DNA from 3 places in the Variovorax sp. GW821-FHT10D07 genome. Region 2 is predicted to be linked to each of the others. Evidence: riboswitches for the same ligand, from Rfam matches in the RefSeq annotation. Region 2 holds a riboswitch; each other region holds the start of a gene.

Region 1 (4,986 bases), on a different contig from region 2:
GACGCCACGGCGGACGCGGTGTCGGACTTCGCGCTCAAGGCGCACCGCGCGATGGACCGGCTCAAGCGCCAGGGCTCGATCGACGGACTGCTCAATCTCTCGGTGGAGGCGGTGCGGCAACTCACGGGCTTCGACCGCGTGATGGCCTACCGCTTCCGCCACGACGACAGCGGCGAGGTGGTGGCCGAGCGCCGCCACGAGGCGCTCGAGCCCTTCGTGGGCCGGCGCTATCCGGCCAGCGACATCCCGGCGCAGGCGCGCCGGCTCTACGTGATCAACACCCTGCGCCTGATCGCGGACGTGCAGTCGACGCCGGTCGGGCTCGACGTGGCCGACCCGCAGCTGCCGCCGCTGGACATGAGCCACTGCACGCTGCGCAGCGTGTCGCCGATCCACATCGAGTACCTGCGCAACATGGGCGTGGGCGCGTCGATGAGCATCTCGATCGTCATCAACGGCCAGCTCTGGGGCATGCTGGCCTGCCACCACCGCAGCGCCCACCAGGTGCCCTACGCGATCCGCATGGCCTGCGACGTGCTCGCGCAGGTGCTGGCCTCGAACGTGCAGAGCCTGCTGGCGCGCGAGCAGGCGGGCCGGGCCTCGAGCGCGGCGCAGCTGCGCGGCTCGCTGATCGAGGCGGTGCTGCATGCCGAGGACACCTTCAGCGCGCTGATCGGCCTGGCGCGCCCGCTGGCCGACGCCTTCGACGCGCAGGCGGCGGTCATCGCCGAGCAGTCGCGGCTGCACGTGGACGGCGACATGCCCCGCGAGGCCGCGGCGGCGCTGATGCAGTGGCTCACCGCCTCGACGAACGGCGACCAGATCGTGGCGCTGCACACGCGCGAGCAACTGCCCGAGAACCTGCGTTCGCTGAGCGGCGTGTGGTGCGGCTTTCTCGCGCTGCGCTTCGACGCGATCGACAACGGCTGGCTGGTGCTCGCGCGCAAGGAACAGATCGAGACCATCAACTGGGGCGGCAAGCCCGAGAAGCACTACGTGAGCGGCCCGCTCGGCCCCCGGCTCACGCCGCGCGGCTCCTTCGACGTCTGGAAGCAGACGGTGCGCGACACCAGCGTGCCCTGGGGCGCCAACGATCTCGACTTCGCGCGCCAGCTGCGCGACGAGCTGATCCGCGCCAGCGCGGCGCGGCTGGCCGACACCTACAAGGCCCGCACCGAGCTGCTGGCCGTGCTGGGCCACGACCTGCGCGACCCGCTGCAGTCGATCACGATGGCCGCCAAGCTGCTCGAACGCAGCCTGCCCGACGGCAGCAACGCCGGCGCGCGGCTGGGCCAGCGCATCCAGACCTCGAGCAGCCGCATGGCGCGGCTGATCGGCCAGGTGCTCGATGCCTCGCGCCTGCAAAGCGGCATGGGCCTGCAGGTGGTGCCGGCGCAGATCGACCTGGCACGGCTGCTGGAAGACGCGGTCGACGAGTCGCGCACCGCCTATCCCGGCTCGCAACTCGAGCTGGAGGCGCCCAGGAATCTGCCCGTGCTGGCCGATCCCGACCGCATGGCGCAGCTGGTCGGCAACCTGGTGAGCAACGCGCGCCACCACGGCCTGCCCGGCGAGGCGGTGCGCATCCGGCTCGAGCAGGTCGACGCGCACGTGGTGTTCAGCGTGGCCAACCGCGCGCCGCCGATCGACGCCGCGCTGGTGCCCGACCTGTTCAGCGCCTTCAAGCAGCGCAGCGTGCCCAACGAGCGCAACAAGGGCGGACTGGGCCTGGGGCTGCACATCGCGCAGGCCATCGTGCGCTCGCACCGCGGCAGCATCGGCTATGCGCACGACGACGGCTACGTGGTGTTCACCGTGCGGCTGCCACACACGTCCACGCCCGCGCCCTGAGTTTTTCGCGCCGGGCGGCGCAAGACCCGCTCCTATAATCCGCCCCGCCGGCCGATGCAAACGAAAGCATCACCCAAGCCGGCGTGCGCGAAGGTGCGCCGGTCCCGTGACCGGCGTTAAACGGGAAGCAGGTGACGAGCCCCACGGGGCCCCATTCCTGCGCTGCCCCCGCAACGGTCGGCGGATTCGCGGTCCTCACAGTCGATGCCTTCGCGGGCACCGGCGGCCACTGTGCCTCGGCATGGGAAGGCGAGGATCGCGGCAGCGAAGCATCGCTCGATGCCTCGCTGCGCTCCGCAAGCCCGGATACCGGCCTTCGCCTCGTTCGGTCGCTGCGGGAGTGCAGGCAAGCCGGGCCGGTCACGCGTGGGCGCGGACCCGGTCGCTTGCAGCATCCATCGGCGCCCGGTTTGTTCTCATGGCCCGCGGGAGCGCGGGCCCGAAGGAAGCCCACGTGCGCAACATCTACAGGCGCGGTCGCGTCAGACCCCACCAAGCCCTCATCGGATCCGGCGTCATGCTGCTCGCCTCGGTCGCTTCGGCGCAGGACGCCGAGGGCGCCGGCTCGCTGCCGCCCACCACCGTCAGCGACCGCAAGACCATCTCCACCGCCACGCGCCAGGAAGCCGACACGCTGCGGCTGCCCTTCGCCACCTATTCGGTCGAACGCGCGCAGCTCGACGCGGTGGGCGCCGTCACGCTCGAGGACACGCTGCGCAGCGTGCCGGGCCTGCAGTACGGCACGCAGGGCAACTACTACTCGCGCTTCGAGACCCGCGGCCTGCGCGACACGCAGGACGTGCTGGTGCTGATGGACGGCGTGCCGCTGCGCCTGCTGCAGGGCAATGCCGACATCACGCTGATCGCGCCCGACCTGGTGGACCGGCTCGAGTTCATCAAGGGCCCGGCCTCGGCGCTCTACGGCAAGAACGCGATCGGCGGCGTGGCGCAGTTCTTCATGAAGCCCGAGCGCGCGGGCGGCAGCCTCACGGCCACCATCGGCAGCCACGGCCGCCTCGACGGCAGCCTGCGCTACCGCTGGGACTTCGAGCGCGGCAACCTCTACATCGGCGTGGCCAACAGCGACTACAACGGCTTCCAGCGCGATGCCGGCCGCGCGCAGTCGGCCCTGCTGGTCGGCGGCGACTTCGCCGTCACGCGCAACTGGACCACCGGCTTCCAGCTCTACGACACGCGCGTGCGCGGCGACCGCGGCTCGATCGTGCCGCTGGTCAACGGCAAGCCGATCTTCGGCATCACGTCGCGCGACAACTACGGCATTCCCGACTCCTACGTCACGGGCGACTACCAGTCGTTCTCGTGGAAGAACCGCTTCGAGCTCGGCGCCGGCTGGTCGATCAACCACCTGAGCAGCTTCGCGCGCTACAACCGCTTCTTCGCGGGCGGCATCACCATCGTTCCGCCGCCCGCGGCCGTGAGCAAGGGCTATTCCGAGAGCTACACCGCCGACCGCGGCGTCTACCACGAGCTCGCGGCCACGCACCTGATGGCGGGCAAGGGCTGGAGCAACGAGTTCCAGGCCGGCTTGAACCTCGAGCGCGGCTGGCAGGGACTCGACTCGCCGAGCTTCAGCAACGCGCCCACCTACCGCGGACCGTTCTACGACATCCCCGTGAGCAACGTGCGCAACGATCCGCGCGGCGTGCGCGGCAGCATCACCTCCTCGCGCTTCGACCAGGAGGTGCGCAGCGTCTACCTGCAGGACCGCTTCGAGTACGGCCCGGTCGGCTTCACGCTGGGCGTGCGCCACGACCGCTTCGAGCAGACGCTCGGCCGCACGGGCACGCAGGTGATCTCGGCGCAGGAAGGCAGCCACACCAGCCCGCGCGCCGGCGTGGACTGGCTGTTCCTGCAGGGCGATGCCTCCTCGCACGCCGTGTTCGCGAACTGGAGCGAAGGCTTCCGGCCGCAGGCCGTGGCGCTCAACACGCGCGGCGGCGTGATCGTGCCCGACATCCTGCGGCCCGAGATCACGCGCAGCAAGGAAGTGGGCCTGAAGGGCCGCGCGGCGGACGACCGCTGGAGCTACCAGCTCAGCCTGTTCGAGGCCGAGAAGATCGACGGCCAGCGCTCCTACCGCAACGGCCCCGACTCCTTCGTCTTCAGCAACGCGACCTCGCGCACCAAGGGCATCGAAACCCAGTTGCAGTTCCAGCTCTCGCCGCGCTGGAACGGCTACCTGCACTACACCTGGCAGGACGCGCGGCTCAAGGACTTCCAGACCTACACCGACAGCGGCGCGCGCAGCACCAACTTCGGCGGCTACCGCGTGCGCATGTCGGCCCACAACATCGCGGGCGCGGGCCTGACCTATGCGCACGGCGCCTGGGCCGTGACCGGCACCGCCAGCTACGTGGGCAGCCGCTACCTCCGCGACAATGCGGTCAATCCGCAGAAGCTGCCCGGCTACCTGCTGCTCAACGTCGCCGTGGCCTATCGCGTCAATCCTTCGCTCACACTGCAGGCCGGGGTGAACAACCTAACGAACAAGTACTACATCGCCGACGACCTGTCGGCGCAGGAAGCCGGCAACGCCGGTGCGCCGAGGACGGTGTTCGCCCGCGCGCGCTACACCTTCTGAGCGTGAACCGGCGCGACGCGATCCTCGGCATGGTGTGCATGACGGCCGTTCTGCCCGCGGGCGCCGAGGAGGCGCCGTCGGGCGGCTTCCCGCGCGAACTCGTCGATGCGCTGGGCCGGCGCGTCGTCGTGCCGCGCGCGCCGCAACGCATCGTGGTGGTGTTCCCGAGCAACGTCGAGCTGGCCTGGGCCCTGGGCCTGGCCGACCGCGTGGTGGCCATCGGCGGGCGCGTGCGCTGGCCCGAGGACGCGCGCGCCAAGCCCAGCATCGGCGGCGCGCTCGGCTACTCGGCCGAGGCGGTCGCCGCCTTCCAGCCCGACCTGCTCGTGGTCACGCCCTCGCATCACTCGGCGCTGTCGCTGGTCGATGCCTTCGACCGCGCGAAGCTGCCCTGCGTGGTGCTCGCGCATCCCGACCTGCCCTCGGTGTTCCGCAACATCGACCTGCTCGGGCGCGCGACGGGTGCCGACGAACAGGCCCGCCGGGTGCGGGAGGACATGCAGGCGCGGCTGGCCGCGATCGAACGCCGGCTC
Region 2 (4,986 bases):
TCTGCGAATGAGAGAAAGAAAGCGCGCTGATGCTCGGATCAGCTCAGAGCAGATGACCGTCGCCGGCCAGTGCCTGGTCGAGCTTGTGGATCAGTTGCGTGGCCTTCGGATCGACCGCGCCGTCGTCGGCGGGTGCCGCGGCCGGGGCCGTGGTCGGTTCGGCGGGCGGCGCGGCCTTCGCCGTGGCCTCCTGCGCCGCGAGATCGAAGGCCAGGTTCAGCGAGGCCAGCACCGCGATGCGATCGCGCGCCTTGACCTTGCCCGCGTCGCGGATCTTGCACATGGCCGCATCCACGCGTTCGACCGCGTCGCGCAATTGCGCTTCGCCGCCATCGGGACAGCCGAGCAGATAGCTCTGGCCCATGATCTGAACTTCGATCTGCTTCATGCGGGGGAATCTTCGGAGGGAGGTACGGCCGGCAGCTGCTCGAGCAGCGCATCGAGCCGCGTGCGCGCCGCCGCGAGCCGCGACTTGAGCGCATCGCGCTCGCGCGTCAGCGCATCGACCTGTTCCTGCAGCAGCGCGTTCGTGCGCTGCACCTCTTCGTGACGCAAGAGCAGGCGTTCCACGCGCTCGGCGATCTGGTCGATGGGGCTGGAGGCGGGCATGGTGCGCGATTGTAGTTTCCCGTGAAAGCGGCGGTCCTCCGGGGCACCCGCCGCGCCTGGCACGGCATTCTGCGGCCTGCGCGCCGCGCCATCAAACTTCGCTGAGCCGCACGTAGGTGGCGAGCAACGCGCTCTTGGCCGCCACGCCCAGCAGCACCGGGTTCGCCGCGCTCTCGATCACCGGCAGCCGCTCGCCCAGGTGCTCGAGGAAGCGCTGCAGCGCCTCGCCGAGGCTGGTGTCGGCCGTGATCGGCGCGATGGCCTGCGACAGCAGGTCCGCCGCGCGCACCTCGGCCGCGGCCGTGCCGAGCGCCGAGAGCGGTACCACGCCGAGGTAGCGCTGGTTCGCATCGACCACGTAGAGGTACTTCACCGGGTGCTGCAGGAACAGCCGGCTCATCGCCTCGCGATCGGCCTCGGGGCCGACCACCGTCTGCGCCGGCTGCACCAGGTCGCGGATGTGCAGCGCGCGCAGCCGCAACTGCTCGTCCTGCTGCTCGCGGCGGCGCAGCGTGATCTCGTACATCGAGCCCGCATTGGCCGAACGCGCGACGAAATAGGCGATCACGCCGGCCAGCATCAGCGGCAGCATCACCTGGTAGTTGAGCGTCATCTCGAAGATCATGAGGATCGCCATCAGCGGCGCCTGCGTGGCCCCGGCGAGAAAGGCGCCCATGCCGACCACCGCGTAGGCCGAGGGTGCCGACACCGCGTGCGGCCACAGCGCCTGCGCGGCATGGCCGAACAGCGCGCCCACCATGCAGCCGAAGAACAGCGCGGGCGTGAACACGCCGCCCACCGCGCCCGAGCCGGCCGTGGCCAGCGTGGCGACCAGCTTGGCCGCGAGCACCATCGCGATCAGGGTCCAGGTCCAGGGCGTGTGCAGCACCGCGTTGACCACGCTGTAGCCATTGCCCCAGACCTCGGGCCAGGGCACCGACACCAGCCCCATCGCGAGCCCGCCGAGCGCGAGCCGCCACGGCAGCGCGAACGGCAGCCGCGCGAACAGCGCCCGGCTGCCCTGCAGCGCGCGCAGGAAGCCCGCGGCCGCGAAGCCCAGCAGCACGCCGAGCAGCGCGAACAGCGGGATCTCGGCGCCATGCAGCTCGGGGAACACCGGCATCTGGTAGGGCGGCTGGTAGCCGGGCAGGGCGCGCATCACGATGTTGGCGACCACGGCCGCGATCAGGATCGGGCCCACGCTCTCCATCACGATCGAGCCGAGCACGATCTCGGCGACGAAGAAGGCGCCCGCGATCGGCGCGTTGTACGCGGCCGTGAGGCCGGCCGCCGCGCCGCAGGCCACCAGCAGCCGCAGCCGCTCGACCGGGAAGCGGAACACCCGGCCCAGCAGCGAGGCGGCCAATGCGGCGAGCTGCACCATCGAGCCCTCGCGGCCGATCGAGCCGCCGGTGCCGATGCTCACCAGCGAGGAGGCGCTGCGCACCAGCGTCTGCGTGACCGGGATGCGGCCGTCGCCGAGCACGATCGCTTCCATGTAGTCGGAGGTGGCGCTGCGCACCGCGACGCGCTTCGCGAGCACGAGCAGCCCGCCGGCCACGAGGCCGCCCGCGGCGGGGAAGGCGATGCGCGCCCACCACGGCAGCGCGCGCGCCATCGCGACCAGGCTGTCGCCGGGGCCGAGCACCAGGTGCTCGAAGCCGCGCAGCGTGGCGCGGAACAGTTCGGTCGCGAGCGTGCCGAGCAGGCCGGCGACGATGGACCACAGCAGCATCGACTGCCAGCCCGAGACGCCGAACAGGCGTTGCAGGGCGGAGCGCAGGCGCAGCAGCAGCGAGGAGCGCAGGGTCATGCGAGGCGGTGGTGATGGCATCCCATAGCCTGTCGATGTTAGTGCGCGAGGCGCGGCGAACGTCGGGCCCACGCAACTTTCGACTTAAGGCGCGCGGCGCAGCGCCTAGAATCTCGCCCGTTGGTGCCTGCGGCGTGGTTCACGCGCCGCGGTTCAACGGGAAGCAGGAGTGAAGGGACCGGCCGCGCGCCGGCACCGAAGCCGCCTGCGCTGCCCCCGCAACGGTCAAGCAGACGGCGCCGCAAGGCGCCACCCTCTCCACACGAGCCACTGGGCGCCCTGAAACAGGCGCCTGGGAAGGCGGCGAGGGCCGGTCTGCCAGCCCGGATACCGGCCAACAAGGCGGTTCGCGCATGCCCTTCGCTTCGTCGATGCAGGCACGGACCAATGGCGCCCCGGGCGCCGGCGGGGAGGCCGGCAAGGGGCATAGACGTTCGTTCGCTCACTCCATGATTTCCTGCGTTTCCTTCTCGCGCCGTTCGCGCGCTCGCGTTTCTGCGTCCTCCTTGCGCGCGCGCCTGGCCGGCCTGCCGCTGGCCCTGGTGCCGGCCTTCGGCGGCCTGCTGCTGGCCCAGCTGCCATCGGTCGCTTCGGCACAGCAACAGCCCGGCGTGCTCGGCGAGACGGTGGTCACGGCCAACCGCACCGCGCAGCCGCTGTCGGACCTGGTGGCCGATGTCTCGGTGATCGACCGCGAGACCATCGAGCGCAGCGGATCCACCGGCGTGGCCGACGTGCTCGCGCGCCAGGCCGGCATCCAGATCGTGCGCAACGGCGGCGTGGGCAACTCGACCAGCGTCTACATCCGCGGCGCCGAGACGCGCTTCACCGCCGTCTACATCGACGGCGTGCGCGTGGACTCGCAGGCCACCGGCGGCGCGGCCTGGGAAAGCATCCCGCTGGCGCAGATCGACCGCATCGAGGTGCTGCGCGGCCCGGCTGCCGCGGTCTACGGCTCCGACGCCATCGGCGGCGTGATCCAGCTGTTCACCAAGCGCGGCGAGGAGGGCGTGTCGCCCTCGATCGGCGTGGGCTTCGGCAGCCATGGCCTGTTCCGCACCGAGGCCGCGATCAGCGGCAAGGCCAACGTCTTCGACTATTCGTTCGGCGTGGCGCACGAGGAGAGCCGCGGCTTCAACATCCAGCCGCTCGAGAAGCGCACCTTGCCCAAGGACGGCTTCACCAGCCCCGACCGCGACGGCTACAACACCACCTCGGGCAATGTGCGCCTGGGCTGGCAGATCGCGCCCGGCCAGCGCCTCGAGGCCACCGCGCTGTCGAGCGACACGCAGGCGCGCTACGACGCGGCCAAGTCCGGCAGCAAGCCGCCGGCCTACTACCTCGACGACCAGAGCCGCAACCGGCTGCGCACCGGCGGCCTGACCTGGTCGGCGCAGTGGAACGAGGTCTACAGCACGCGGCTGCAGGTGACCGATTCGCAGTCGGTCTACAGCACCATGCCCTCGTACTACCGCACCGAGACCCGGCTGCGCGGCTACCTGTTCCAGAACGAGCTGCGCTTCGGCCCGCACCTGGTGACGGCCGCGCTCGAGCGCCGCGAGGACCGGCTCGAGAACGCGCCCACCAGCGCCACCGACAAGGGCCTGGCGCGCAAGCGTTCGCAGGATGCGGTCTCGCTCGGCTACGGCTTCGTGCAGGGCCCGCATTCGCTGCAGCTCAATGTGCGCCACGACGACGACAGCGAGTTCGGCGGCAAGACCACCGGCAGCGCCGCCTACGGCTTCGCGATCACGCCGAAGCTGCGCGTGACCGCCTCGGCCGGCACCGCCTTCCGCGCGCCCACGCTCTACCAGCGCTTCAGCGAATACGGCAAGCCCGACCTGCAGCCCGAGTCGAGCCGCAACGTCGAGCTCGGCCTCAAGTACACCGACGGCCCGACCAACGCGGGCATCGTGGTCTACCGCAACCAAGTGCGCAACCTGATCGTGTTCGACTCGACCGCCAAGGGCTGCGCCTCGTCCTTCGGCTGCTATGGCAGCACCGCGCGGGCGCGCTACGAGGGCGTGACGCTCTCGGCCGGCCACCGCATCGGCGACGTCACGCTGCGCGCCTCGCTCGACTTCCAGGACCCGCGCGACCTCGCCACCGACAAGCTGCTCGCGCGCCGCGCCAAGCGCTATGCCACGCTGGGCGCCGACTGGCGCCTCGGCGGCTGGACGCTGGGCGCCGAGGTGCAGACCTCGAGCCAGCGCTACGACGACGCGGCCAACACGCGCACGCTCGGCGGCTACACGCTGCTGAACCTCGTGGCCAGCACGAAGATCGTGCGCGACGTCGACCTGGTCGCGCGCATCGACAATGCGGGCGACAAGGACTACATGCTCGCGCGCGGCTACGTCACCGGTGGCCGCAACGCGTACGTCGGATTGAAGTGGACGCCCCAGTAAGCCAACACCTGCCTGATCGCGCGGCGCGCTGCGCCGCCGTGCTCGTGGCCGCGCCCGCCTCCGGGCAGGGCAAGACCACCGTGGCCGCCGCGCTCGCGCGGCTGCATGCGCGCCAGGGCCGGCGCGTGCGCGCCTTCAAGTGCGGGCCCGACTTCC
Region 3 (4,986 bases), on a different contig from region 2:
CTCTGGCAGGTCGCGCGCACCGGCTCGCGCGAGCTGTTCACCCTGTGCGTGGTGGCCGCCGCCGTCAGCATCGCCTTCGCCTCGGCCGCGTTGTTCGGCGTCTCCTTCGCGCTCGGCGCCTTCTTCGCCGGCATGGTGATGCGCGAGTCGCAGTTCAGCCACCGCGCCGCCCAGGAATCGCTGCCGCTGCGCGACGCCTTCGCCGTGCTGTTCTTCGTCTCGGTCGGCATGCTGTTCGATCCCTCGGTGCTGATCGAGCGCCCGCTGCAGGTGCTGGCCGTGGTGCTGGTCATCGTGCTGGGCAAGTCGCTCGCGGCCTCCGCGCTGGTGCTGGTGCTGCGCTACCCGCTGGCCACCGCGCTCACCGTCAGCGCCAGCCTGGCGCAGATCGGCGAGTTCTCGTTCATCCTCGTGGGCCTGGGCGTCTCGCTCGGGCTGATGCCCGCCGAGGGCCAGAGCCTGATCCTGGCCGGCGCGCTGATCTCCATCGCCACCAATCCGCTGTGGTTCAGCCTGATCGCGCCGCTGCAGAAATGGCTGCATGCCCATTCCTCGTTCGCGCGCCGCCTCGAGGCGCGCGACGATCCGCTGGCCGAGCTGCCGATGAGCACCGAGGCGCGCTACCTCTCGCGCCAGGTGGTGCTGGTCGGCTATGGCCGGGTCGGGCGCCGCATCGCGGCCGAGCTCAAGGCGCACGACATCCCCTACGTGGTGGCCGAGCAGAACCGCGAGCTGGTCGAGAAGCTGCGCGAGGAGGGCGGCGCCGCCGTCTACGGCGACGCGGCCGATCCCGCGGTGCTGATCCAGGCCCACATCGCGCGTGCCCGGGTGCTGGTGGTGGCCACGCCGGCCGCGCTCAACGTGCGGCAGATGATCGAGACCGCGCGCACCCTCAACCCCAGCATCGAGACCGTCATCCGCAGCCACAACGAAGCGGAAGCCGATCTGCTCACGCGCGAGGTCTCGGCCACCGTGTTCCTCGGCGAGCACGAGCTGGCCCAGGCGATGGCGCGCGACGTGGTGCGCCGCGCCGTGGCGCCGCCCGCGCCCCATGGCGCGAATGGCGCGCCCACCGTGCCGGGCGCGCCGGCCTGACGTACGCCAGGTTAGAGGTCCTCGATCACCAGCATGCGATAGCGCTGGGCGATCGAGTACGGCACCGTGCGCACCACCTCCATCATGCGTTCGGCATCGTCCTGTTCCTCGGTGCGCACCAGCAGCGCCGTGTGGCCTTCGCGCGCCAGCTTGGTGTAGGCACGCACCGTCGCGCCCTCGGTGCCTGCGGAGGGCAGGGGGTTGTCCGCATCGGCCACCGTGGGCGTGATCTCGGCCAGCACCGTCCGGGGCGGCAGCAGGAAGATGTCGTCCGCGCTCACGCCTTGCTCGACGAGCTGGCGGCCGATGCGCTCGGCGTCCTCGGCGCTCGCGAACATCACCACCGAGTAACCGGTGGGATAGAACGCGCCGCCGATGGTCGCTCGCATCGAGGGATCCAGGGTGAATCGCTTCATGGGGCCTCCTGTCGTCTGGGCTTGCGGCGTGCCGCGGGTGTTTGATCCATGGGCAAAACTTAGGTCGCGCACCAACGCCCGCCTGTAGGAGAAGCCCGGAAGCTGGGAACGGTCGGGGCCACCGCCTGCCGCAGGAAGCACACAGGGTTTTCGCCGGCGGTGAACGTGATGAAGTGCCCGCGCGTTGTGACAGGGCGTGTCTACGATTCCGGCGCTGCGCCGCTTTCGCCAACGCCCACCTTCCAGAGCTTCGCGTGAACACCATCCCCGCCACCCTGTCGCCGTCGCCCCGCAACCTCGCGCTGACCGTCCACGAGCTGGAGCCCGGCGAGTTCTACTGGGTGCTGATGGAGGCGGTCGACGATGCCGCGGGCGAGGGCGCGGTCCATTCCTACCTGCCGCTCGAGGCCGCCATCGAGCCGCATTCCAGCTATTCCAATGCGCTGGTGGCCGGCGTCAGCGTGCTGCGCCGGCTGTTCGGCACCGAAGGCCCGGGCCGGCCGCAGGACACCCGCACGCCGGACGTCCCCGGCGGCACCCGCTCCCTATAATCCCCGCCGTTCGGTGCAGTCTTTCTTCTAAAAACAAAGACCGCACCGGCACCACGGTTCGAAGGTGCCCCGCCAGCCATGCATGCCATGGCCACGGGGTTAAACGGGAAGCAGGTGCGACGCGTCGTCCGGACGCCTCCATTCCTGCGCTGCCCCCGCAACGGTCAGCGGATCTGGAAGTCCTCACGCCATGCCCCCAGAGCATCGGCAGCCACTGCGCCCCCAAGGCGTGGGAAGGCGAGGGCTTCCGCAACGGCGCTGCAGTTTCGACTGCGCGCCGCTGCGCTCCGCGAGCCCGGATACCGGCCTTCGTCACCGCCTCGGACGCTGCGGGAGTGCGTGTCCGGGCCGCCGGCCGGCGAAGCGCTTGCTTTTCCCGCCGCCGGTCCCGGCCATCGATCGACTTCCCGCCGTGTCCACGTTCGGTCAGAGAACCTGCGGGGACGCGGGTCGGAGGAGAAGTCACATGGATCACGCATCGCCGTCGGGCGATCGCACGGGCGCGGCCGGCCGCCGCCCGCACCGCCACCGGGGTCGCCCCGCCGCCCGCCGCCTCGGCGGCATGTCCGCCGCCATCGGCCTGGCCTTCGGCGCCGGCAGCGGCTTCGCGCAGCAGGCCGCCACCAGCCTGCCGCCGGTGCAGGTCGAGGCCGGTGCCCAGACCGCGCTGTCGCTCGCCGAGCCCACGCAGACCGGCAGCCGCCTCGGCCTCACGCCGCTCGAGACGCCCGCCAGCATCGAGGTGCTGACCGGCGAGACCATCCGCGCGCGCGGCGACGTCTCCGTCATCGACGCCGCCACCCGCGCCACCGGCATCACGGGGGCGCCCGCGCCGGGCAACGGCAGCACCTCGATGGCCGCGCGCGGCTTCTCGGGCCATGGCTCGGTGATGCAGCTGTTCGACGGTACGCGGCTGTTCGCGGGCGCGGGCACCGTCACCTTCCCGTTCGACACCTGGTCGGTCGACCGCATCGAGGTGCTGCGCGGCGCGGCCTCTGTCATGTACGGCGAAGGCGCGATCGGCGGCGCGATCAACGTGGTGCCCAAGAAGCCCACGCGCGGACCGATCCACAACGAGGCGCTGCTGAGCTACGGCTCCGACGCCACGCGCCAGGCCGCCTTCGGCAGCGGCGGCGCGATCAACGACAAGCTTTCGTACCGCTTCGACATCAGCCACCGCGCCACCCACGGCTTCATGGCGCGCGGCGAGGGCGAGAGCCTGGCCGTCGGTGGTGCGCTGCGGCTGGACGTCTCGCCCGAGCTGCAGTTCACCCTGTCGCACGACGAGGGCCGCCAGTCGCCGCAGCGCTACCAGGGCGTACCGCTGATCGACGGGCGCCTCGACAGCCGGACCCTGCGCCAGAACTACAACGTCGACGACGCCGAGCTCAAGTACGACGACAAGTGGACCCGCCTCGACGCGCTCTGGACGCCCAGCGATGCCGTCACCGTGCACAACCAGCTCTACCGGCTCGCGAGCCAGCGCCACTGGCGCAACAGCGAGACCTATACCTTCAATGCCGCCACGCGCCGCGTGACGCGCGGCGACTACCTCGAGATCGGCCACGACCAGGAGCAGGTCGGCAACCGCACCGACGCCACCTTCCGCCATGAACTGTTCGGCATGAAAAACCAGGTGCTGGTGGGCTTCGACGTGAACCGCATCGACTTCCTGAACTCGAGCGACTCGCCCTACGGCGGTCGCTCGGTGGTCGACCCCTTCGTCTTCCTGCCCGGCTACTACCAGTCGCCGTCGCCCTACCTGCCGCGCTACCGGACCCGCACCAGCACCTATGCCGTGTTCGCCGAGGACAAGCTGGCCTTCGACGAGCGCTGGTCGCTGGTCACCAGCCTGCGCTGGGACCATGCGAAGGTGGCGCGCACCGACCTGGCCAACGCGGCCAACAGCCTCACGAAGACCTTCGAGTACGCCACCGGCCGCATCGGCGCGGTGTATGCGCCCGATGCCTCGCAGTCCTTCTATGCGCAGCTGGCGCACGCGGCCGACCCGCTGACCTCGCTGATCAGCACCTCGACCACGCAGGCGCCGTTCGACCTCAGCACCGGCAACCAGGTCGAGGTCGGCTACAAGCGCCAGCTGGCCGACAACCGCGGCGCCTGGACCGTGGCCGCCTACCGCATCGAGAAGAAGAAGCTGCTGTCGCGCGACCAGAACAACCCCACCGTCTCGCAGCAGGTCGGCAAGCAGTCGTCCGAGGGCATCGAGGCCACGCTCGACCTCGCGCTGACCCCGACGCTGCGGCTCGAGGCCAATGCGGCCAAGCTGCGCGCGCGCTACGACGACTTCAACGAGGTCGTGAGCGGCCGGCTGGTCTCGCGCGCCGGCAACACGCCGTTCGGCGTGCCCGAGGAAGCGGCCAACCTGTTCCTGCACTGGCATTTCCTGCCGCAGTGGGAGGCCGAGTTCGGCGTGCGCTATGTCGGCTCGCGCCAGGTCGACGCGGCCAACTCGCGCAAGATCGGCTCCTACACCGTGGCCGACGCCTCGGTGAGCTGGCAGGCCAACAAGTCGCTCAAGCTCGCGCTGCGCGGCTACAACCTCGGCGACCGCCGCTATCCGCTGTCGTTCTCGAACAGCGGCAACCAGTGGCTGCTGGGCCGTCCGCGCTCCTTCGAGCTGTCGGCGCTGGTGAACTTCTGAGATGACGCACGCCGCGCGCCGCGCCCGCGCCGACCGCACTGCCTGGCAGCGCGCGTGGCCGCTCGTGCGCCACTGGCTCTACTGGACCCACCGCTGGCTCGGCATCGGCGGCTGCCTGCTGTTCGTCATGTGGTTCGTCTCGGGCGTGGTGATGATGTACGTGGGCTATCCCACGCTCACCGAGGCCGAGCGGCTCGCGGGCCTGCGCGCGCTCGACGTCGGGCGGGCCCGGGTCTCGCCCGTGGCCGCGCTCGAGGCCCTG

The links. A riboswitch is a leader RNA that binds a small molecule or an ion and turns the genes downstream of it on or off. The one in region 2 is predicted to bind cobalamin.
Region 1: linked by a shared signal. The riboswitch ahead of AC07PU_RS21570 (TonB-dependent receptor) and the one ahead of AC07PU_RS13055 (TonB-dependent receptor domain-containing protein) in region 2 are both predicted to bind cobalamin.
Region 3: linked by a shared signal. The riboswitch ahead of AC07PU_RS07415 (TonB-dependent receptor) and the one ahead of AC07PU_RS13055 (TonB-dependent receptor domain-containing protein) in region 2 are both predicted to bind cobalamin.

What each region holds. Positions count from the first base shown of each region.
Region 1 is NZ_JBWKMZ010000007.1:219,768-224,753, reverse strand. It holds gene AC07PU_RS21575 (ATP-binding protein) at 1-1,851, shown strand, start outside; cobalamin riboswitch at 1,926-2,182, shown strand; gene AC07PU_RS21570 (TonB-dependent receptor) at 2,369-4,453, shown strand; gene AC07PU_RS21565 (ABC transporter substrate-binding protein) at 4,456-4,986, shown strand, end outside.
Region 2 is NZ_JBWKMZ010000003.1:571,300-576,285, forward strand. It holds gene AC07PU_RS13040 (cell division protein ZapA) at 44-388, opposite strand; gene AC07PU_RS13045 (hypothetical protein) at 385-609, opposite strand; gene AC07PU_RS13050 (ClcB-like voltage-gated chloride channel protein) at 701-2,422, opposite strand; cobalamin riboswitch at 2,528-2,775, shown strand; gene AC07PU_RS13055 (TonB-dependent receptor domain-containing protein) at 2,872-4,830, shown strand; gene AC07PU_RS13060 (cobyrinic acid a,c-diamide synthase CobB) at 4,815-4,986, shown strand, end outside.
Region 3 is NZ_JBWKMZ010000002.1:459,379-464,364, reverse strand. It holds gene AC07PU_RS07430 (cation:proton antiporter domain-containing protein) at 1-1,095, shown strand, start outside; gene AC07PU_RS07425 (hypothetical protein) at 1,107-1,511, opposite strand; gene AC07PU_RS07420 (hypothetical protein) at 1,766-2,062, shown strand; cobalamin riboswitch at 2,109-2,387, shown strand; gene AC07PU_RS07415 (TonB-dependent receptor) at 2,529-4,724, shown strand; gene AC07PU_RS07410 (PepSY domain-containing protein) at 4,726-4,986, shown strand, end outside.